DNA from 3 places in the Halomonas sp. G15 genome. Region 3 is predicted to be linked to each of the others. Evidence: riboswitches for the same ligand, from Rfam matches in the RefSeq annotation. Region 3 holds a riboswitch; each other region holds the start of a gene.
What was found. A riboswitch is a leader RNA that binds a small molecule or an ion and turns the genes downstream of it on or off. The one in region 3 is predicted to bind thiamine pyrophosphate.
Positions count from the first base shown of each region.

Region 1 (7,609 bases), on a different contig from region 3:
TCCAGCGGCTCGAAGGAGTCGGCGTCGGTCATCTCGTCGCTGGCGTCGCCACGACCCGGGATGAAGGGCACCAGGATGTCGTGGCCGGCGGCCTTCGCGGCCTGCTCGATGCCCACGCTGCCGCCCAGCACGATCACGTCGGCCACGCTGGCACCGGTCTCGGCGGAGATCTTCTCGTAGGCCTTGAGCACTTTTGCCAGGCGTGCCGGCTCGTTGCCCTCCCAGTCCTTCTGCGGGGCCAGGCGGATGCGCGCGCCGTTGGCGCCGCCGCGCATGTCGGAGCCGCGGAAGGTGCGCGCGCTGTCCCAGGCGGTGCTGACCATCTCGCCGATGGAGAGGCCGCTCTCGGCGATCTTCTGCTTGACCACCTCGATGGAGTAGTCGGTGCTGCCGGCGGGGACCGGATCCTGCCAGATCATGTCCTCGTCCGGGGCGTCGGGGCCGATGTAGCGGGACTTGGGCCCCATGTCGCGGTGGATCAGCTTGAACCAGGCACGGGCGAAGCAGTCCTTGAAGTACTCGGGATCCTGGCGGAACTTGTCCAGGATCTTCCGGTAGTCAGGGTGCATCTTCATCGCCATGTCGGCGTCGGTCATGATCGGGTTGTGGCGCTTGGAGGGGTCGCTGGCGTCGACCGGCTTATCCTCCTCCTTCATGTCCACCGGCTCCCACTGCCAGGCACCGGCGGGGCTCTTCTTGAGCTCCCACTCATGATCGAGCAGGGCGTCGAAGTAGCCCATGTCGAACTGGGTCGGGTTCTTGGTCCAGGCACCCTCGATACCGGAGGTCACCGCGTTGGCGGCCTTGCCGCCCATATTGGGGTTGGTCCAGCCGAAGCCCTGCTCCTCGACGTCCGCGGCCTCGGGCTCCGGGCCCAGGGCGGCAGCATCCCCGTTACCGTGACACTTGCCGACGGTGTGGCCGCCGACGGTCAGCGCCGCGGTCTCCTCGTCGTTCATCGCCATGCGGGCGAAGGTCTCGCGTACCTGCTCGCCGGTCTTGATCGGGTCGGGCTGACCGTTGACCCCCTCGGGGTTCACGTAGATCAGGCCCATCTGCACCGCGGCCAGCGGGTTTTCCATGGTGTCGGGCTTGTCGACGTCACCGTAGCGCTCGTCGGAGGGAGCCAGCCACTCCTTCTCGGCGCCCCAGTAGATGTCCTTCTCGGGGTGCCAGATGTCCTCGCGGCCGAAGGAGAAGCCGAAGGTCTTGAAGCCCATGGATTCATAGGCGACGTTGCCGGCCAGGATGATCAGGTCGGCCCAGCTGATCTGGTTGCCGTACTTCTTCTTGATCGGCCACAGCAGGCGACGCGCCTTGTCCAGGCTGGCGTTGTCCGGCCAGGAGTTGATCGGTGCGAAGCGCTGGTTGCCGGTGCCGCCGCCGCCGCGGCCGTCGGCGATGCGGTAGGTACCCGCCGCGTGCCAGGACATGCGGATGAACAGGCCGCCATAGTGGCCCCAGTCTGCCGGCCACCACGACTGGCTGTCGTTCATCAGGGCATGCATGTCCTTCATCAGCGCGTCGAAGTCAAGCTTGCGGACCTCCTGGCGATAGTCGAAGTCCTCGCCCATCGGGTCGGTCTTGCGATCATGCTGGTGGAGGATGTCCAGGTTGAGGGCTTCCGGCCACCAGTCCATGTTGTCGCGGCCCGTGGCGGTGTTGCCACCGTGCATGACCGGACACTTGCCTGCGTTCTGCTGATCACCCATGTTGCTCTTCCTTCCTGTCTGCGTTGAGGAGCTGCCACCTCTGTATAGACGATGGCACTCCGGCGGGGCAATGAGCCTGGTCAACTCTCGGCCACAAGCCTGTCTGTGCCCTGGCTCATTCCCCGGGAGTCCTCTTCAAGCTACTCCCTGTGGATCCATTAGGACAATGCGAGATTGCCGACCCTGGCGATAGCAAAACTTTATCGTGGTTCGGCGCCAGGGCTGCTACGCCCTCCACGCAACCGAAGGCTGAAAAAGGGACCGACCGGAACAAGCCCGAATGGTCCCTCTGTCGTTATTCCACCCCGGGGTGATGGCCGTGTTCGGCGTTGCCGCGAGGGGCGTCTCTTCGCAGGCCGTCAGTCGGCGCCGGTCGCAGGGATCACCAGCGCCTTCGCCTCGCCCATCAGGAAGGCGCGATTGGTCTCCAGCGCCTCGCGCAGGAAGTCCCACAGCAGGCGCACTCGGGCCAGTCGGCGCTGCTCCTGGCGGGCGGTGATCCAGAACTGGCGGTCGACGGCGACCTCCTCGGCCAGCACGCGCTCGAGCCCTGTGTCCGTCTCGGCCATGAAGCAGGGCAGCACGGCCAGCCCCGCGCCGTGGCGGCAGGCCACCTGCTGGGTGGTCACGCTGGTGCTGCGCACGGTGAAGTGGGGCGGCCGGCCCACCACCGCGGGATCCACCAGCGGCTCCAGATAACTGAGCTGCTGGCTGAAGATCAGGTCGTCGACGTAGCCGACAAGGCGATGTTCGCCCAGTTCGGCCAGGCGCGCCGGCCGCCCGTGGCGGTCGAGATAGCCCTGGCTGCCGTAGAGGCGCAGCCGGTAGTCGCATAGCCGCGAGATCACCAGGCCCGGGCTCACGGGGCGCTCAACGGTGATGGCCAGGTCCGCCTCGTGGCGGCTCAGGTTGACCACCCGGGGCAGGGCGAGCAGGTCCAGGGTGACACCGGGGTGGCGCTCGCAGAAGGCCGAGAGCAGCGGGGCGATCACCCAGGTGCCGAACCCCTCGGTGACCCCCAGGCGGATCTGTCCGCTCACCTGGTGATCCTTGTCGGAGAGGCTCTCGCCCGCCTCGAAGGCGTGGCGAGCCATCTCCTCGGCGTGGGCGAGCAGCTGCTGGCCGGCCTCGGTGAGGTGGTAGCCGTGGGTGCTGCGCTCGAAGAGCTGGGTGTTGAGCTTCTGCTCGAAGCGCCGCGTGCGCCGCGAGAGGGTGGAGTGGTCCAGCCCCAGGCGACGGGCGGCATCGGTGAGCCGCTGGCTGCGGGCCACTTCAAGGAAGATCTGGATGTCGTGCCAGTCGAGCATGTTGGGTGTTCCCGGGCAACGATGGTTGTGCATCTGTGCACAAGCAATGTGCCCGAGTACCCGTTGTCACGCCATGCGACCTCTGGATAGACTCGTCCTCATAGTCTTCCGTGTTTTTATACACACAAAGTCTAATGTCGGGTGACGGCAGCGAGCGCCGCGGTGCTCCACAACAACAAGCCAGCACCCTGACAGCGACAGCATCCAAGGAGTACGCCCATGTCAGTCCGCGAAATCCCCATGTACATCGACGGCCAGCCCGTCCAGTCCCAGAGCCAGGAGTGGCGCGACGTGGTCAACCCGGCCACCCAGGAAGTGGTCGCCCGGGTGCCGTTCTGCACCGCCGAGGAGGTCGAGCGCGCCGTGGCCAGCGCCAAGGAGGCCTTCAAGACCTGGCGCAAGGTGCCGCTGGCCAAGCGCATGCGCATCATGCTCAAGCTGCAGGCGCTGATCCGCGACAACACCGACGAGCTGGCCGCGCTGATCACCGAGGAGCACGGCAAGACCCTGCCCGACGCCGCCGGTGAGGTGGGTCGCGGCCTGGAAGTGGTGGAGCACGCCTGCTCGATCACCTCCCTGCAGCTGGGTGAGCTGGCCGAGAACGCCGCCAACGAGGTGGACGTCTATACCCTGAACCAGCCGCTGGGCGTGGGTGCCGGCATCACCGCCTTCAACTTCCCCATCATGCTGCCCTGCTTCATGTTCCCGCTGGCCATCGCCACCGGTAACACCTTCGTGCTCAAGCCCTCCGAGCAGGACCCGAGCTCCACCATGCGTCTGGTCGAGCTGGCCCACGAGGCAGGTATCCCGGCCGGGGTGCTCAACGTGGTGCACGGCGGCCCGGACGTCGCCAACCAGATCGCCGACCATACCGACATCAAGGCGCTCTCCTTCATCGGCTCCACCCACGTGGGCTCGCTGCTCTACAACCGCGCCGCTGCTGCCGGCAAGCGGATGCAGTCGATGATGGGCGCCAAGAACCACTGTGTGGTGATGCCCGACGCCAACCGCAGCCAGGCCATCAATAACCTGCTGGGCTCCGCCTATGGCGCCGCCGGTCAGCGCTGCATGGCCAACTCCGTTGTGGTGCTGGTGGGCGAGGCCCGCGAGTGGCTGGAAGACATCGTCGAGGGCACCAGGACCATGAAGGTGGGCCCCGGCACCCAGACCGACGCCGACCTCGGCCCGCTGGTCTCGCCCCAGGCCAAGGAGCGCGTCGAGCGGTTGATCACCGCCGGCGAGAAGGAGGGCGCCAACCTGCTGGTGGACGGCCGCGGCTACCAGGTGGAGGGCTACCCGGACGGCAATTTCGTCGGACCCACCCTGTTCACCGACGTCACTCCGGAGATGACCATCTACCGTGAGGAGATCTTCGGCCCGGTGCTCTGCGTGGTCACCGTCGACACCCTCGACGAGGCGATCGAGTTCATCAACGCCAACCCCAACGGCAACGGCACCTCCATCTTCACCAACTCCGGCTGGGTGGCGCGCCGCTTCGAGAGCGACATCGACGTCGGCCAGGTGGGCATCAACGTGCCGATCCCGGTGCCGGTCGCCTACTTCAGCTTCACCGGCTCGCGCGCCTCCAAGCTCGGTGACCTGGGCCCCAACGGCAAGCAGGCCATTGCCTTCTGGACCCAGACCAAGACCGTCACCGCCCGCTGGTTCGAGCCGGAGAACGTCTCCAGCGGCATCAACAGCACCATCTCGCTGAGCTGATCACGCTCGCTCGGTGACAACGCGGCCCCGCCTCGAGAGAGGCGGGGCCGCGTGCTTTTGTTACCCTCTTTCGACCGTCGGTGTATGGACAGCAATATGACGTTGACGTTAACTGGAATAGTCTTATAACAAGCACAATCAGGAGTCAGCATGACCACCCCTATCAGCCGCTTTCCCGTACCCGAATCGATCCAGGACCTGCCCGAGGACATCCGTGACGCCATGCTGGCGGTGCAGGAGAAGGCCGGCTTCGTGCCTAACGTCTTCCTGATGCTGGCCCACCGGCCGGCCGAGTTCCGCGCTTTCTTCGCCTATCACGACGCCCTGATGGAGCGGGAGTCCGACACGCTCACCAAGGCAGAGAAGGAAATGATCGTTGTGGCCACCAGTGCCCGCAACCGCTGCCTCTACTGCGTGGTGGCCCACGGCGCCCTGGTGCGCATCTACAGCAAGGATCCGCTGCTGGCCGACCAGGTGGCCGTCAACCACCGCACGGCACCGATCAGCGAGCGCCACCGCATCATGATCGACTTCGCCATGCACTGCAGCCTGGAGGTGGGGGAACTCACCGACGAATGGGAGGCCCGCCTGGCGGATGCCGGTTTCACCCGCGATGACATCTGGGACATCGGCGCCATCGCCGCCTTCTTCGGCCTCTCCAACCGGCTGGTCACCCTGACCGGCACGCCGCCCAACGAGGAGTTCTATCTGATGGGGCGGGTGCCGCGAGAGAAGAAATAGGCTTTAGCGCGACAAGAATCGCTGATAACGCAGTTCCAGTGCCTCCTGGCTCGGCTTATCTCTAGCGTGTCTGGGGATGGAGATTCGCTGGCCGTCGAGCTGCTTCATGCTCTCAAGCAGAGGCCCATCCTGAGTCGAGAGCAGCTCATCATTCAGGTGGATGCGGTAGTTGGGGTCAATGCCGATCAAGTCAGCATCGTAAGCCCTATGATGCAGCCGGCTGAGGGATATGCCATTGCTCACTTCTGCGGTGCTGTCCTGATCGATGTCGGGAATAATATGTGCCGCCTCCAGTAGTTGTGGCACTGGCAGCCCCGTCATGGCGCAGCGGTTGGAATATGCCAGCATCACTCGCGCACGGAATTCAGCCTGATGAACCCGCGTTTTGGCTTCACGGATTACGTAGCGTTTCTCTATCTCATCCGTCCTGTAGGCGCCATGGTTTTCTGCGACATGGCGCATCTGGCCAATTCGGTCGTTCATGCTGACATGGCATAACTCTCTGGCCAGGTCCATGTTGTCGATGTAGCAGGGCCATAAAGGAAGGTAGCGGCCTGGAGCGACGCCCACTAGGTAGATGATCGGATCCTGTCGCTCGTAGCTGATTAAGAGCTGGCGATTCGCGGGCTTGGCTGTTCCTCCTGCCTCAAGCGAATACCAGAAGCCACCCTCGTCGCTATCACCATCGGAATAGATATTGATCCTGCCCTGCTTGGGGACCACGGTTTTGATACTCAGGATGCCATCTGGCATCTGCTTGGGTTTGAAGATGCCGATTGCTCTGCTGGCGATGAAGAAAGACTCCCCATCCAAGGGGACCGGCTGGGCAATGGCCTCCCAGGGCACATCATTCGAGTATTGTTGTGCGATGGCTTCAAGGCGCTGAAATGCTGCTTGGCGAAGACGAGTATCGATATTCAGCAAAGCTGGCTCCCCGCTCTATGCCGATAGTATCCACTCATACTAATCAAGAGGGGTGGCTTGTACACCGTTGCGCGTATTGAGCGCTGTGAAGATCCTCTGCGCCGACGAGTAGTTGAGCATGTCTCGCTGGTCCACTGGCAGGCAGGACTCTGTCTCGCTATGATGCTTCCGGTCACGCCTTGCCGCTGTGCGAGGCGTGACCTCACAATTCATTCACTTGTCGCCAGGGGAGTCCCGCCGCATCCGCGGGGGCTGAGAGGGCCAAGCGCCGACCCTGGAACCTGATCCGGTTCATACCGGCGGAGGAAGCGCGACATGCCCTACCTGACGTCTGCCGTGCTCGGCGCGGCGCTGCTGTGCTTTGCTTTCCTGGGCCTGCGGGCCCGCCGGGCCGATGGCCCCCTCGATGACTACGTGACCGCCCGCAATTCCCAGGGTGCCCAGGCCATCGGCCTGTCGTTCCTGGCCTCCGGCATGGGCGCCTGGATCCTCTTCGCGCCGCCGGAGATCGGCGCCTTCGTGGGGCCGGTGGCGTTGGCCGGCTATGCCATCGGCTCCTCGCTGCCCTTCATCGTGCTGGGGCTCTACGGCCCGGCGATCCGCCGCCACCTGCCGCAAGGCCGCAGCATCGGCGAGTTCGCCGAGGCCTGCTATGGCGCCGGGGTGCGCCGCTGGGTGGCCTTCGTCTCGGTGGCCTACATGGCGCTCTTCCTGGCCGCCGAGCTCACCGCCATCGGCGCCATCGCCGCCATCCTCTCGGATGTGCCGCCCGCGCTGGTGATCCTGGGGCTGGCGGTGGTCACCCTGGTCTATACCACCCTGGGCGGCCTGCGGGCGAGCCTAGCCACCGATCGCTGGCAGGCCTGGCTGCTGCTGGCCCTGCTGGTACTGGTGGGCGGCGTGGCCTGGTGGTGGCTGCCGCCGATGCCCGCCGAGGCGACGATGCCTTCCATTCCCGCCAGCAGTGCGCTCTCCGTGGCGCTGACCCTGGTGATCGCGGTGACCGCGGCCAACCTGTTCCACCAGGGCTACTGGCAGCGCATCTGGGCCGCCGAGAACGACCGCGCCCTGAGCCGCGGGGCACTGCTGGGCGGCGCCAGCAGCCTGCTGGTGGTGATGGCCATCGGCGGGCTCGGGATGCTGGCGGCGATGCACGCCCTGCCGCTGGGCGAGCCGCCGATGCCCTTCTTCGCGCTGCTCTCCGCG
Region 1 covers NZ_JAJSPA010000004.1:109,220-116,828, forward strand. The annotation lists gene katG (catalase/peroxidase HPI) at 1-1,712, opposite strand, end outside; gene LWH48_RS03830 (LysR family transcriptional regulator) at 2,072-3,019, opposite strand; gene LWH48_RS03835 (CoA-acylating methylmalonate-semialdehyde dehydrogenase) at 3,239-4,738, shown strand; gene LWH48_RS03840 (peroxidase-related enzyme) at 4,889-5,479, shown strand; gene LWH48_RS03845 (HNH endonuclease) at 5,483-6,403, opposite strand; TPP riboswitch at 6,619-6,729, shown strand; gene LWH48_RS03850 (sodium:solute symporter) at 6,719-7,609, shown strand, end outside.
Region 1: it holds a riboswitch for thiamine pyrophosphate, as region 3 does, so the genes downstream of both, LWH48_RS03850 (sodium:solute symporter) here and LWH48_RS05730 (NUDIX hydrolase) in region 3, are expected to answer to the same signal.

Region 2 (7,609 bases), on a different contig from region 3:
GGATTAAGAAGCCTAAAGAAAAGCGATATCGGGACATTCGAGGGAGCAAGAGTATGGTGACCGCGAACATGGCCATGGGCCGCTCACGGCTGTTGGCGTTCGGGCTGCTGGTGAGCCTGGCGATGCTGCTGGCCGGGGTGGCACAGGCCAATCCCCGTTATGCTGCCATCGTCGTCGACGTGGAGAGTGGCGAGATCCTCCACGCCGCCAACGCCGAGGAGACTCGCTATCCGGCGTCGTTGACCAAGATGATGACCCTCTACCTGCTGTTCGAGGCCCTCGAGGGGCGTAGCCTGAGCCTCGGCCACGCGCTGCCGGTCTCCTCCTATGCGGCTTCCAAGCCGGCTTCCAAGCTCTATGTGAAGGCCGGCTCGACGATTCCGGTGGAGACCGCCATCCAGGCGCTGGTGATCAAGTCGGCCAACGATGTGGCCGTGGTGGTGGCCGAGGCCCTGGGCGGCAGCGAGACCCACTTCGCGCGCATGATGACCGAAAAGGCCCATGAGCTGGGCATGACGCGCACCACCTTCCGCAATGCCAACGGCCTGCCCGACGCCGGGCAGACCACCACCGCCCGCGACATGGCCACCCTGTCGCTGCGGCTGATGCACGATTTCCCGCAGTACTATCACTACTTCTCGCGCACCAGCTTCAACTGGAAGGGCAAGACCATCACCGGGCATAACCGCCTGCTCGACAACTACGCCGGCGCCGATGGCCTGAAGACCGGCTTCATTCGCGCCTCGGGCTTCAACGTGGCCACCTCGGCGGTGCGCAATGGCCGCCGGCTGGTGTCGGTGGTAATGGGCGGCTTCACCGCGGCCTCCCGCGACGCCCACATGTCAGATCTGCTGGACCGCGGCTTCGTACGCGCCTCGCTGTACGGGCGCGGCGACTGGGTGGCCCAGGCCGACTTCTCCGGCGAGCGCATGAATCTGCCACAGACGACGCCCGCAGCGGTTCCCGCCTCCCGTCCCGTGGTGCCGGCGTCCCGGCCGGCGGTGCAGGTGGCCAGCCGCCAGGCGCCCGAACCGGCACCCCGCGTCGTGGAGCGCCTGGAGCCAGAACCAGCACCCCAGCTGGCCAGCCTGGAAGTCCCCGAGCCGCTGCCCCGTGCGACGTCAGCCTTGCCCGAGACCGCCCAGGGCTCGGCCAACGACCCGATCCGCGAGCTGATCTCCCAGGCCGACGAGCCGGTCAGCCGCACCAGCCAGCGTCTCGAGCCGGTAGGTCGCAGCGGCTCGGGAGGCTGGGGCGTTCAGGTGGGCGCCTTCAGCAATCCCGACAACGCCCGCAGCCTGGCCGGCCGTGCCGCCGACCGCCTGGCCAGCGACCTGACCAATGCCCGCGTGGACATCCACGAGGCGCCGGGGCCGCAGCCGCTGTTCCGCGCCCGCCTGGTCAACCTCGACGAGAATCAGGCCTACCGCGCCTGTCGCAGCCTGGCTCGCGATGGCATCGACTGCATGGTGGTCAACGCCAGCCTCTAGGCCTTGCCGTTCGTCTGCGAACCTTCTAGCCTGACCTCGATAACCACCCCGTCGGCCTTCGGTCGGCGGGGTGGTGCTTTTGTCACACCGGGTGATCGGAAGGGGAGTCGCGATGACGTCGTCGTTCAAGGGGATTGGCTTCATGTGCCTGGGCGTGCTCTGCCTGGCCATCGGCGACGCCATCTCGAAGTGGCTCGGTGAGGTGCACTCGCCGCTGCAGATCATCTTCTTCCGCACCCTGGTCTCGCTGCCGCTGATCGCGCTGTTGGCCCACTTTGCCGGCGGCCTGCGCAAGCTGCGTACCCGGCGCCCCGGGATTCACCTGCTGCGCGGGCTGATCTACACCGGCACCATGGGCTGCTTCGTGCTGGGCCTGACCCTGCTGCCCCTGGCCGAGGCCACGGCCATCGCCTTCGTGGCGCCGCTGTTCGTGACCCTGCTTTCGATACCGCTGCTGGGGGAGCGCATCGAGGCGCCGGTACTGATCGCCTCGCTGGTGGGTTTCGTCGGCGTGCTGATCGTGGTGCGCCCGGGGGGAGATGCCTTCCATCCGGGGTCGCTGGTGCTGGTGGGGGCGGCGCTCTTCTATGCGCTGATGCTGATCACCGCGCGCCGCTGGGGCGGCAGCGAGCATCTCTGGGCCATGGTCTTCCACATGACCGTGGTGCCCTTCGTCATCACCGGGCTGCTGCTGCCCTGGGTGTGGCAGTCACCCCAGCCCTGGCACTGGCTGGGCTTCTTCGGCGCCGGGGTATTCGGGGTGGGGGCCACCGCCTTCATCACCCTGGCCTTCCGCCACGCCCCGGCGGCCATCGCCGCCCCCTTCGACTACACCGCCATGCTGTGGGCGGTGCTGCTGGGCTGGTGGTTCTGGGGCGAGATGCCGGACCTCTGGGTATTCGTGGGCAGCGTGCTGATCATCGGCAGTGGCCTGGCCATCGCCTACCGCGAGGGGCGCACCTCACTCAAGCGGCGCCCTACCGCCTGATCCCTAGCCGCTGCTGCGCGTCCTGGCCCTGTCCCGGGATGAGTTCAGCCTCGGGAGAAGAAGGCCCGCGCCGCGGCCTCGGGGTCCGGCATGCCGCAGATCGCCGAGATCACCGCCAGTCCGTCGGCACCGGCCTGGCGCGTCGCCGCCAGGTGCTCGACCTTGAGTCCGCCGATGGCCACGCTGGGCAGGGGGCTCGCCGCCACCAGGGTGGCCAGCCCCGCAAAGCCCAGCGGCTCGGCGTGGTCATGCTTGCTGGGAGTGGCGAATACCGGGCCGAGTCCCAGGTAGTCGAGGCGCTCGGCGTCGATGCGTGCCATCTGCGCCAGGGTCTGCACCGAGAGCCCCAGTATCGCCTGCTCGCCCAGAGCCGCTCGGGCCTCGGTAACCTCGCCATCATCCTGGCCGATATGCAGGCCGTCGGCACCGCTCTCCACCGCCACCGCCAGGCGGTCGTTGATGATCAACGGCACGCCGCTGCCGGCCAGCGCCGCCTTGAGCCGTCGCGCCTGGTCGATCATCTCGCCGTCCGATGCGTGCTTGTCGCGCAGCTGTATCATCGTGGCACCCCCGCGCACTGCGGCCACCGCGGTCTCCACCAGGCCGTGGTCGGCGCACAGGGCGGGGTCGGTGACGAGGTAGAGGGAGAGGTCAAGGCGCATCGGTCACCTCCAGGGTGGGCAGGGTGGCAAGCTGGTCGTGGTCGAGGGCGTAGAGGGCATCGAGGAAGGCCACGGCGAAGCTGCCGGGGCCGTTGGCGACCTCACCGGCGCGGCGTCCTGCCTCGCCGTAGCAGGCGAGTGCCGCCACGCTGGCCGCGAAGGGGTCCTTTGCGCCCACCAGGAAGGCGGCGACCACGCCGGTGAGCGCGCAGCCCAGGGTGGTGACCCGGGGCATCAGCGCATGGCCGCCCGGGATGCGGGCGAGGCGCTGGCCGTCGGTGACGAGGTCGACCTCGCCAGTCACCGCCACCACGGCATCAATGCGGCGTGCCAGGGCCACGGCGGCCTGCTCGGCGGCTTCGGTGGGATCGCTGCTGTCCACGCCGCGCCCACCGCTGCCCTGTTGCTCCAGGGCCAGGATCTCAGAGGCGTTGCCGCGGATCACCGTGGGGCGTCGCTCCAGCAGGCGCCTGCCCGTCTCGCGGCGGTAGGCGGTGGCACCCACCGCCACCGGGTCCAGCACCCAGGGCCTGCCCGCCAGCCGTGCGGCCTCGGCGGCCTCCTCCATGGCCTCGACCCAGAGGGGGGAGAGGGTGCCGATATTCACCGTCAGGGCATCGGCGAGGGCGGCGAACTCGGCGGCCTCCTCGCGGGCATGCACCATGGCCGGCGAGGCGCCCAGGGACAGCAGCACGTTGGCCATGGGGTTCATGGCCACCAGATTGGTGATGTTATGAATCAGGGGTGCGCGCTCGCGCAGGCGAGCGAGATGGGCGGCGGGGTCGATCGGGCCGCGGGTGGCGGTGGTCATCGTTCCTCCCGGGCGCGGGAGGTGCAGGCGGCGGGGCGGGCTGCACGACTCCCTACGCCGGCATGATCCGGGTCAGGTTCCAAGGGTGCGTCTCAGCCACGGCGAGTCCCGCGGCGCCCCTGTCGTCGAGCCACACTATCCACGTCCCGGGGAGGACTGTAAAGGCCGAGCAATGCCTCTGGCGAGGCGCTCGAGCAGCGAGGTTCATGCCATCACATGGAAGCCCGCCAGGGTAATCAGGCTGGCCAGTACCAGGCTGTTGACGGTGTCCCGTGCTTCCTCGTCTTGCCAGCGCTCGGGGGTGAGCAGGACGAGCGCCAGGGTGCCCAGGGCGGCGAGCCCCAGCGGCAGTTCGATGGGTTCCCAGCCGGCGGCCAGCACGCCCAGGGCCAGCAACGCCAGGCCGATGAGCAGCAGCGGCACGATGGCACGGTTCTCGGTGACGAGGGTGTCTGCGAGTGTCATTATCGGACTCCGGGTCATGGTGTTGCCTCGGGTTGCGGCGGTATCAGCATGCACCATGACTGTGGCGCGCCTTCCTTAAGGATTGCTTAAGGTGGCATGACCAGAGTGTGACGGCGCCGATCCCGGTACCTTTCCACCACCCGACAGGCCGTGTATCGCGGCTTGGTGTCGGGCCCTTTCATGATCGTGGTCATCACATGCTTGCATCCCTTCTCCATCGCTGGCGCTGGCTGGGCGCCTGGACCCTGGCCAACCTGCTGCTCGCCTGGCTGATCAGTCTGCGTTATCTCCCCTACATGGCTCCCGAGGGCGCCGAGCAGTGGGGCTACCTGCTGCTGGTGTTCCTCGGTCATATCGGGCTTCTGGTGTGGCTTGGGGCCTTGCCGCTGCTGCTGCTGGCCCCGCTGCTTCGGGCGCCCTGGCTGTGGCTGGTCACCACCCTGTGGGCCGGCCTGTTGCAACTGGTGCTGCTGCTCGACACCTTCGTCTACGCCCAGTACCGCTTCCACCTGAGCGGTTTCATCCTCGATCTGCTGGTCAACGCTGGCGGCGACGTCTTCAGTTTCTCCTGGCTGGCCTGGGCCCTGGCCATCGGCGGTGTGCTGGCGATGCTGGCGCTGCAGGGGGGCCTGGGGTTATGGCTCAAGCGGCGTCCACTGTCGCGGCCGGTGCTGCCGGCACTCGCCCTCGGCCTGTTGGCCCTGCTCGGGGTGCACGGCTGGCACGCCTGGGCCGACGCCCACTACGACCGCGACATCACCGGTATGACCCGCCATGTGCCGCTGTTCTATCCCGCTACCGCCAAGCGCCTGTTCGTCAAGCGGGGCTGGGTTGATCCCCAGGCGGTGCGCGACCAGGTGGAGCTGGAGGCGGCACAGGGAAAGGCCCATGACCTGGCCTATCCCTCGGCGCCGCTGAGCTGCTCGCCGGCGGCTGCGCCCCACAACCTGCTGCTGGTGGTGCTGGACAGCGTGCGCCACGACCTGCTGACCCCCGAGGTGATGCCCAACCTGAGTCGCTATGCCGGTCGCCCAGGCTGGTACCGGGCCGCCGAGCACTTCAGTGGGGGCAACTCCACCAAGGCGGGGGTGTTCAGCCTCTTCTACGGCCTGCCGGTCACCTACTGGGATGCCTTCACCGGCGGCCAGACGCCGCCGGTGCTGATGGAGAAGCTCGAGGCCGCCGACTATCGTTTCCAGGTGCTCTCCTCGGCGACCCTGGTGAGCCCCGCCTTCGACCGCAACGTCTTCGCCGGCCTGGAGGACGTCTCGCTGACCCCGGCCCAGGGCGAGCCCTGGGAGCGCGACCGGAAGATCACCGACGACTGGTTGGCCTGGATGGAGGCCTCGGTGGAGTCGCCCGATGCTGCGCCCTTCTTTGGCTTCCTCTTCTACGACGCCGTGCATGGTTACAGCCATCCCCCCGACTCCCCGCGCTTCACTCCCTACTGGGAGCAGATCAACCATATGGCGCTGGGTCCCGACTTCGACCCCGAGCCCTACTGGAATCGCTACCGTACCGCGGCGCGCTACGTGGATGCGCAGCTCGGGCGAGTGCTTGACGACCTCGAGCGACGCGGCAGGCTCGACGATACCGCCGTGGTGATCACCTCGGACCACGGCGAGTCGTTCAACGAGCATGGGCGGAACTACTGGGGACACGGCAGCAACTACACCCCGGAGCAGGTCCAGGTACCGCTGGTGATGCACCTGCCGGGGCGCCCCGGCGGTGTGCTCGAGGGGCGCACCCAGCATGCCGATATCGCCCCGACGCTGCTGGAGGAACTGCTCGGCTGCGAGGCCGCCCCCGAGCGCTATACCTTGGGGCGCAGCCTGCTCGCCCCCGGGGGCGAGCGTGACTGGCTGCTCTCCGGTAGTTACATGGGCTACGGCATCCTGTTGCCGGAGTACCAGATCGCCGTGCATCCTACCGGCGCCTTCGAGGCCTACGACTACCGCATGAACGAGCTTGAGGAGGTGCGCCCGGCCCCCGAGGTCTCCCGCGAGGTGCTGCAGGCGCTGTCGCGCTTCTATCGTTGAGCGGCACCGGGTGAAGATGAACGGCGCATGAATGCGGCGTTAAGGCTGGCGTCAGCCGGGGTGCGGTACAACGGTCGTCGTCCATCGACCGAGGAGGATGACGACATGAACTGGCTGGATTCCGAACAACGTTACGGCGCCGTCTCGCGGGCGCTTCACTGGAGCATGGCCACGCTGCTGCTCCTGATGCTGGGCACCGAGTGGCTGGCAGAGGTCGTCGGGATGAGCGAGCGCGAAGCGATGGTGCTGCACAAGAGCGTGGGGGTGCTGCTGCTGGGGCTGCTGGTGTTCCGGTTGCTGTGGCGCCGGGTCAACCACGGCCGGCTCGAGGCCCATGCGCACTGGAAGTGTGCGGCCCGGTTGGGACACCTGGCGCTCTACGCGGCGATGCTGGTGATCCCTGTGAGCGGCCTGCTCGTCGCCCTGGGCAGCGGCCACGGCGTGGAGTTCTTCGGCCTGCCGCTGATCGCGCCCGGTGCCGAGATCGAGTGGCTGGAGGAGGCCGCCGAGGAGACCCACGAGGTGCTGGCCAACCTGCTGTGGCTGCTGATCGGCGGTCACGTGGCGGCCAGCCTGGCGCACCAGTTCTGGCTGCGCGATCACACCCTGAAGCGCATGGCCTGAATATTCTGCTACTCCTGCGTGATCAGCGCTCCGGGGGCTTGTGCCTCCGGGGCGCGGCAGTTTGCCGTCAGGTCCAGGGAGTCCTTGCGAACCTCGCTCTCCACGCCAAGCAGGCCGAGCAGAGAGTGGAACAGGTGGGCATGGCTCAGTGAGGCGTCACGCTGGGCAGTGAGGCAGTCGCTCGTCAGTCGTTGGCTGCCCAGGAAATCATCGGATGCCCACCACACCATGGGCACGCGGGTCTGCTCCCGAGGAGCGATGGCGTAGGGCAGGCCGTGTAGATAGATCCCCTTCTCGCCCAGTGACTCTCCGTGGTCGGAGACGTACAGCATGGCCGTGGCCAGGGATTGACTCTCCTCCAGCACGCCGATGATCCCGTCCAGTACGTTGTCGGTATAGAGGATGGCGTTGTCGTAGCTGTTGACGATCGCCTCGCGGGAACACTGGGCCAGGTCCGCCGTGTCGCAGGTGGGCGTGAAGGCCCGGAAGGCGTCGGGGTAGCGCTGGAAGTAGCTGGGGCCATGATTGCC
Region 2 covers NZ_JAJSPA010000049.1:12,880-20,488, reverse strand. The annotation lists gene LWH48_RS16415 (SPOR domain-containing protein) at 54-1,490, shown strand; gene LWH48_RS16410 (DMT family transporter) at 1,603-2,478, shown strand; gene thiE (thiamine phosphate synthase) at 2,523-3,140, opposite strand; gene thiM (hydroxyethylthiazole kinase) at 3,130-3,951, opposite strand; TPP riboswitch at 3,984-4,082, opposite strand; gene LWH48_RS16395 (hypothetical protein) at 4,156-4,416, opposite strand; gene LWH48_RS16390 (DUF3413 domain-containing protein) at 4,614-6,455, shown strand; gene LWH48_RS16385 (cytochrome b) at 6,561-7,079, shown strand; gene LWH48_RS16380 (phosphoethanolamine transferase) at 7,088-7,609, opposite strand, start outside.
Region 2: it holds a riboswitch for thiamine pyrophosphate, as region 3 does, so the genes downstream of both, thiM (hydroxyethylthiazole kinase) here and LWH48_RS05730 (NUDIX hydrolase) in region 3, are expected to answer to the same signal.

Region 3 (7,609 bases):
GCTCCCAATGCCTGAAGTGGTTCAAGCGCCAATCGCATTTCTTGCGTGGACTTGGGCTCGGACTGTTGCAGCAAATCACCGGCTTCCGGCAAATTGGGGGTGATCAGTGTGCAAAGCGGTATCAGCGTGTCACGAAGGACAGTCACCGCGTCGGGCGCCAACAGACGATCCCCGCTCTTTGCAACCATCACGGGATCGAGGACGATCGGGCATTGCGCACGCCCGCTCAAACGATCTGCGATGGCCACGGCTATCCCCGCGTTGGCCACCATGCCGATCTTGACTGCATCTACCCGAACATCATCGAACACCGCGTCGATCTGGTCGGCGATGAAATTGGGCTCCAGTGCTACGAAACTACGCACGCCTTGGGTGTTCTGCGCCACCGCGGCCGTGATGGCGCTCATGCCATAGGCACCTAATGCGGAAAATGTCTTCAGGTCTGCCTGGATGCCGGCGCCCCCTGTGGGATCGGTGCCAGCAATGCTCAGCACGTTAGCGATCATGAGTCGACTCCCGTGCGAAGCGATAGCGCGAGCCGGAAGGCGCGGCGAGCCACTGCGGCGATGTCGAAGCTCTGCGCCAATTCGGTCGAATCGAGATCCGCATCGGCGAACCAGCGCGCGTCCAGCGCGTCATCGCCGCCACGCGGCTCGCCGACGTGCCAGTCGAACAGCGTGGCAATGAGGATATAGTGCTGGTGCAGCACGTCGCCTTCGTCTGCCCGCTGGTCGAACACATTGACTGCATCGAACACCTGTACAGGTTTGCCCTGAACGCCGGTTTCTTCGAGCAGTTCGCGTTGCGCTGCGTCGGCGGCAGACTCTCCGAAACGGATCTTCCCGCCCGGAAACGCCCATCGCCCCGCGTCCGGCGGATTCGAGCGACGTATCAACAGAATGCGGTTCTCGCGGACCACGGCCGCAAGTGTCGCCACCACTGGCCGAGCCACGGCATGAGGATCGTTGGTCGAGGAAGACACGACGGCGGTTCCTTCATCAAAGGAGAGCCATCCAGCAGCAAGCGGCGAGCAGAAGAATATCCGTCCCTTCGCCGGTATGACCCGGATCAGGATCAAAGGGTAGCTGCGTTGTAAAACGCCTGGCAGTATCTCAGCCCGCTAGCCGGGGCCCCTTCGGTTCATTTGGTCGTTCCAGAGGAACGAGTCTTGTTAGTTTAGTGCATGCCAGCCAGCGCGCCCACTGCTAGGTGCCGAGGATCCGAGATAAGCGCTGTATTGGCGGTGGAGTCTGTCAAAGTTTGCTGCTTAATTAGTCACTTTTCTTACGGCATGCAAAAGGTCCATCGGGCTCATAATGTGACAGGAATTCCGGCGGCATGCCCTCCTTGGCAAACTCCGCGCGCAGAAGCTCCAGGGATCCGGGGTCTCGCTTCCCATAGGCCGCCAGCGCGAACAGTGACCGGGCTGTCTCGGGATTGTACCGCGCTTCTGTGAAGGCTTCGTTGATCGCCCTGACCACCTCCTTCCAGTTGTGAATAGGCTTCTGCTGTCGCTCCTTCACCGGCAGGCCGCTGTTGAAGCCGGCCTGCGATTCCGGCCAGAACAGCATCGCCTGCTCTCCGCGCGGGATTACGAGCTGCGATTCGACCATGGTGATGGCGGTGGCTGCCGCCTCCAGCATTTGCAGCTGCACCGCCGGTCCAGCGTAGGGACGCCATCGGTCTTGTCCAGCGCGTGGCGGCTGGCCACAGTGCTCCCAAACATAGCGAATGCTGCCGGTGAAGTGACCCCCTCCCGCAGTACGAGAGTGGGGTGTTCAGCTCATCCAGCACGGTGCGCAGCAACCGGAATCAGAGGCCGGCATGAACAAGGGCATAGAGATGCGTCGTCCCAGCCTCACCTTCGCCGAGGCAGAACGAAACGATAAGGCTTCAAAGATCCGCACTGCTGGGCAGGCAGTGATCGTCGGTAGTGGCGTTATACACACTTGATTAACATAGCTTTATTGAGGCCAAGAACTGCTCATGCTTTGGTTCATAATCAACCACATTAGCGAGTTGCTTGTGCTAGGGTATTTCCCCCTAACACCATGAGCACTCCCCCGCTGATGCGCTGGATAAGCCGAGAAGAATTGCCTTTTCTCTGAAGCCAACGCCTCAATGGACTAGCCAACATCACTACAACAACGTCAGCAATAGAAAACAGAAGATTAGTCGCAATACCCAACCATAGCAACTGCCAGGCAACAGGCACAGCACTTTCTGGCTGAACAAATTGAGGTAAAAATGCAACGAAGAAGAGTGCCGTTTTAGGATTGAGAACTTCTACCAAAACACTATCCCTCAGCACCCGCTTTGTGTTGACTCCCGGAACGCTTTCCCCTTGCAAAGGAACGCCTTTTCGCCATAGCCGCAACCCCACCCATAGCAAATAAACACCACCAGCGACTTTCATTGTTATATATGCGGCCGGTATTGCAGCGAATAGCAGAGCCAAGCCCAGCGCTGCCATGACCACATGTACGTAACATCCCAAATGAACGCCTGCGGCCGCTAACCAACCAGCTTTTTTACCCCGCCCGATTGTTTGAGCAGCGGTATACAGCATTGCCGGACCAGGCAGAAATGCAAAACCCATCGTGGCAATAAAAAAAGCAGCCCACTGCATGACATCCCCACTTATTAGAAAAAATGATTCAAGGTAATTTCGGCATAAATACTACCACGATTCCATTCTTCGCACACCTTGCGACTCTCCATGATATTGATTGTATAGCGACTTTCAGAATCTGCAATTTTTAACGAAATCAAGAGCGTTTGAAACTGGCTAGGGCCACGGCGGCTGTCACAAACAGACCTCCGAATACCCGGTTCATCTGCCGCTGACGCCAGGGGGTAGTCAGGAACCGAAACAGCTGACTGGCCAGCAGGGCATAGCCAATCATGACCAGAATGTCCACCAGAATGAGGGTTGCGCCCATGGTGGCAAGTTGTGGGCCATGAGGTATCCCTGCCACAAGAAACTGGGGAAACAGAGCGACCAGAAAAATAGTCGCTTTCGGGTTAGTCAGGTTCACCAGAGCTCCGTTCCAGAACTGCTGTTTCTTACTGATGCCTGTCGGGGTCTCTCCCGTTGCTTCAACTGGTGACTCTCGCCATTTCTGAATGCCCAACCAAACCAGATAGGCCACTCCCATCCACTTGATCACTGACAGTGCGATATTTGAAGAGGCCACAATAGCCCCCAGCCCAGCACCGACCAGCACGATTTGCACACCGTAACCAAACTGTTGCCCAAGAATAGTTGGCATAGATTTACGTACACCGTGGCGCAACCCGCTACTCATGGAGTTTACCGCGCCGGCGCCGGGAGACATACTGATAAGGACTGCCGCTACCAGAAAGGTTATCCATATTGAAAATGTCATAGATTACACCTCTGAAAAACAGTTCGATCGACACCTTGCAGGTAAAAGCAGGATATTATTGTACTATTTTTCAGTTGGATTGCCAGTCTGATATTATAGTCATTGACCGACTTCGCCAGGTGACGACGGCCGTCAAAATTTGCTGCTTAATGAATCACTTATCTTACGGCATGCAAAGGGTACATCGGGCTCATAATGTGACAGAAATTCTTGCGGCATGCCTTCCTGGGCAAACTCGGCACGCAGACGCTCGAGGGAGTCGGGGTCTCGCTTCCCATAGGCCGCCAGCGCGAACAGTGGCCGGGCTGTCTCGGGATTGTACCGCGCTTCGGTGAAGGCTTCGTTGACCACCCTGACCATCCTCTTCCAGTCGTGAATGGGCTCCTGCTGCCGTTCCTTCACGGGCAGGCCGCTGGTGGCGCCAGTCTGCAGCGCTGGCAAGAATAACGCCGCCTGCTCCCCGCGCGGGATCACAGTCTGCGGTACGAGCAGGTCAAAGGCGGTGGCTGCCGCCTCCAGCATCTACAGCTGCACGGCCAGGTCAAGAGTCTCGAAGGGATGCCATCGGATTTTTCCGGCGCGCAGTGGATGGCCACAGCGTTCCCAGACATAGCGGATGCTGCCAGCATCACTCCCGCAGTATGAGAGTGGGGTGTTCAGCTCATCCAGCACGCTGCGCAGCAACCGGAACCAGAGGCCAGCATGAAGGCGCCGGCGCGGCAGCTCCACGTAGCCCATCGTCAGCGCCTGCCAGCTGCGCTGGTCCATCGCCGTAATCGCTTGGCTGGCTTCGCGAGGTGCAGGGTCGGCGTTCTCCCAGCCAAGATAATGCCCCGGAACGCCCCAATAGGAATCCAGCCAACAACCATGCTGCGGACAGCTCAGCATCAGGGGCATCTTCCAGGCGAGCAAGATGGCTTGTTCCGCCGAACCGTCCAGGCAGAGTGGGCAGGCCCGGCGGATCAGTTGGCTGGGGAGCCAGGCTCGCCAGCGGTTGATCGCTCTTGTCTTGCGGGTGCGCCTCGGCAGCAGTACCGAGAACTGGAACGCATAGGTGTCCAGCGCTGCCGGAACCTGGTCGTCCAGGCTGTCCAGCAGCCACGGCACCCAACCGACCACGCTCAGGCAACGCAGCCGGTCCAGCTCGATGCCGCTGCGCTGGGACAGCAGCGACAGCAGCGACAGCGGCGGTGCGATGTCCAGGTCATCGACCTGGCCGTGCCCGAGGTCATTCTCCAGAAGGTCGCGCGCGTCCATCTGGTAGCACGCCGCGACACGGAGGAGCCATGATGATAGGGCCTCTTAATGGCCTGAATTCAAGCAATAAGTGCAGCACCTGCGGTATTCAGGGCTCCTGAGTATTCCCCCAGAAACACCAGTGCCGGTGTCCGATAGCCGAGCCGTTTCCGAGGGCGGTCATTCAGCTTCCTGACCACCCTGCGCAACTCCGTATCGGTGACCTGGCGGAAGTCTGTTCCCTTGGGAAAGTACTGCCGTATCAGGCCATTCGTGTTCTCGTTGGTCCCACGCTGCCCGGAGCAGTACGGATCACAGAAGTACGTTGCCGCCGTCACCGCCTTGGACACGGCTTCGTGGTCGGCGAATTCCGAGCCATTGTCCAGCGTGATGGTCCGGACAGCGCCCCGGCGAGGCTTCAACAGACGGATCATGGCCGCTCTCGTCAGCTCCGCGGAGATCTTGGGCAGTCGTGCCGCCAGCAGATAGCCACTACGACGCTCGACCAGCGTGACCAGGCCCGACTGCTTGTGCCCCTGGATTACGGTGTCGCCCTCCCAGTGGCCGATGAAGCGCCGGTCATCAGCCTCAGCCGGGCGGTGCTCGATGCCTACCCGGTTAGGGATCTTGCCCAGCCCAGCGCTCTTGGCCTGAGCGCGGTGCTTGCTGAGGCGTTTGGGCTGGCGGAGATGCCGCCAGAGATCGCCACCCTGTGCCTTGTCATCCCAGATCAAGGAGTAGATCCACTGATGACTGACGCCTACGCCTGCCAGGGGCGCGATGAAGCCACTGATTTGCTGTGGGCTCCACTCCTCACGCAGCCGGCCGACAACTGCAGCAATCAGGCTTGGCAGGCGCTTGGTTCGTTTCCAGGCGGTACGACGCCGGCGATCACTGAGGGTCTGGGCCTGCTCGGGATCGTAGCCACCGGAGATGGCGTTGCGCCGCAGTTCACGGCTGATCGTGCTGCTGTGGAGACCCAGCTCCCTGCCGATCTGCCGCTGGCTCATGCCCACGTCATAGCGGGCGTGTATCTGGTATCGTTGGATCTGGGTCAGCTGTCGGTATCCCATGCTCTGCTTCACTTTGGTCGTATATGGAGTCCTCCCCGTTTGCAAGCATCTGGCACGGTGGCTGAAAGGTACGACTGCACACGTATATCCGGTCTTTCTAGTGATGCCAGGGGCATCGGACCCTAATGGGCTATCCGCACGTCAGGTCCCAGTTGGTGAGGCGAGCTACAAGCTCTTCGACCAAAACGGGGTTTCCTGGCGTCGGTTCGACCTGTTTGCCATCTTCCAGCATGCTCAGCAATCGTGGTGGCGGGTGGTGACCTCAGTGAAGTGAAACGGTGTCAACGGCTCGGTACAGCAGTTCGGGACTACGCGGCCTGAGCCGCCATGTCAGGATCGTAGGACGTATCATGGTGCGTGATGGCCCAGGCCATTCGAGCCGTCTTGTTGGCCAACGCCACAATTGCCACGTTGACGTGCTTTCGCTCCGTCAGATGTCGGAGCCAGTTGCTCAGGTTGTCATCCTTTGTTCCCGTGTAGCGCACCACCGCTCGGGCACCATGGACCAGTAACGTGCGCAGATAACTATCACCGCGCTTGCTGATTCCCAACAAGCGCTCGCGCCCGCCGGTGCTGTGTTGGCGCGGCGTCAGGCCCAGCGAGGCGGCAAAATCTCGCCCGCATTTGAAGGCCTTGGCATCTCCCAGGGCCCCGGCTAGAGCACTGGCAGTGATCGTGCCAACGCCCCTCAGGGTCATCAGGCGCTTGGCTACTGGGTCGGTAAGGGCATGCTGTTCGATGCGCTCGGTCATCGCGGCGATGCGCTCGTTGAGGTAACGCAGGTCGTCTGCGAGGCCTGCCAGCAGGATCCGGAAATCGTCCGTCAGCCCGTTCTCCGCATCCTCCAGCCAGCACGGCAAGGTGGCACGTAACTGCCCCATACCGGTAGGGGCTACCAGGCCGTACTCACTGACCAGGCCGCGAATCTGGTTGGCCTTGGCGGTGCGTTGCTGGACCAGTTCACTGCGGATGCGATGCGCCGCCTGCACGTCCTGCTGAGCGACTGTCTTGATGGTGACGAAGCGCATGTGAGGACGCGCCATGGCCTCACAGATTGCCTCGGCATCCGCCCGGTCATTCTTGTTGCTCTTGACGTAGGGTTTCACGAACTGGGCAGCGATCAGCTTGACGCGATAGCCACGTGCTTGAAGCGCGCGTGCCCAGTGATGGGATGAAGAGCAGGCTTCCATGCCTATCTCGGCACCTGCGGGAACGCGTTTGACGATGGCATCCAGCCACTTGTCGCGCTTGTACTTGCCACACCATGCGACCTGGTCGTGACGGTCCACGCCATGGACATGGAAGACGGATTTGGCAATATCGACACCAACACGTGAAATGCTCATGGGATGCTCTCCTCTGCCAGGGGCCTCACCCTCTCAGTTTGGCGCACTGGCGCCGGGAGGGTGGGGAGGACTCCATCCCATTGGTAAAGCAGGGAGGGTACCGGCGCTGGCCCTCCTGCCTCTACCGTGTGGCCCAAAGTGCTGCGGTTATTCTATGAATCCAGGCATTTAAGGTTCTTGAGGCGGTGCCCCTATATAGAGATAACTCCATTATCTCACCCCATACTAGAAACGATAAAGTTCCGTTGAATTCCTACAAGGGCGGCTGAATTCTTAATGTCATCACCAGTTCATTGCATTGTCCATGCATGGTCATAATGGGAAGCTAAATTATTGGCCGAGCGCGGTTCGCTATTAGCTGTCCCCGGAGGCTATGGGATGCCAATTCCATAACGCCAAGAAATACGTCGAGCCAGCCGAAAACACACCGAATCAAGAGACGAAGCGCATGACTGCCAGCATCCATGTAGAGGGGCTTGACAAATCCTTTGGACCTCGTGCAGCGCTGTGTGGCATTGATTTCACCATCGAAGCTGGTGAGATGGTCACGCTGATTGGCCCCTCC
Region 3 covers NZ_JAJSPA010000008.1:5,362-12,970, reverse strand. The annotation lists gene thiD (bifunctional hydroxymethylpyrimidine kinase/phosphomethylpyrimidine kinase) at 1-506, opposite strand, end outside; gene LWH48_RS05730 (NUDIX hydrolase) at 503-982, opposite strand; TPP riboswitch at 1,029-1,146, opposite strand; gene LWH48_RS05725 (hypothetical protein) at 1,272-1,655, opposite strand; gene LWH48_RS05720 (LysE family translocator) at 2,012-2,629, opposite strand; gene rhtB (homoserine/homoserine lactone efflux protein) at 2,769-3,389, opposite strand; gene LWH48_RS18435 (hypothetical protein) at 3,522-3,911, opposite strand; partial or broken gene LWH48_RS18430 (TniQ family protein) at 3,912-4,679, opposite strand; gene LWH48_RS05700 (IS30 family transposase) at 4,706-5,698, opposite strand; gene LWH48_RS05695 (IS110 family transposase) at 6,007-7,044, opposite strand; gene phnC (phosphonate ABC transporter ATP-binding protein) at 7,493-7,609, shown strand, end outside.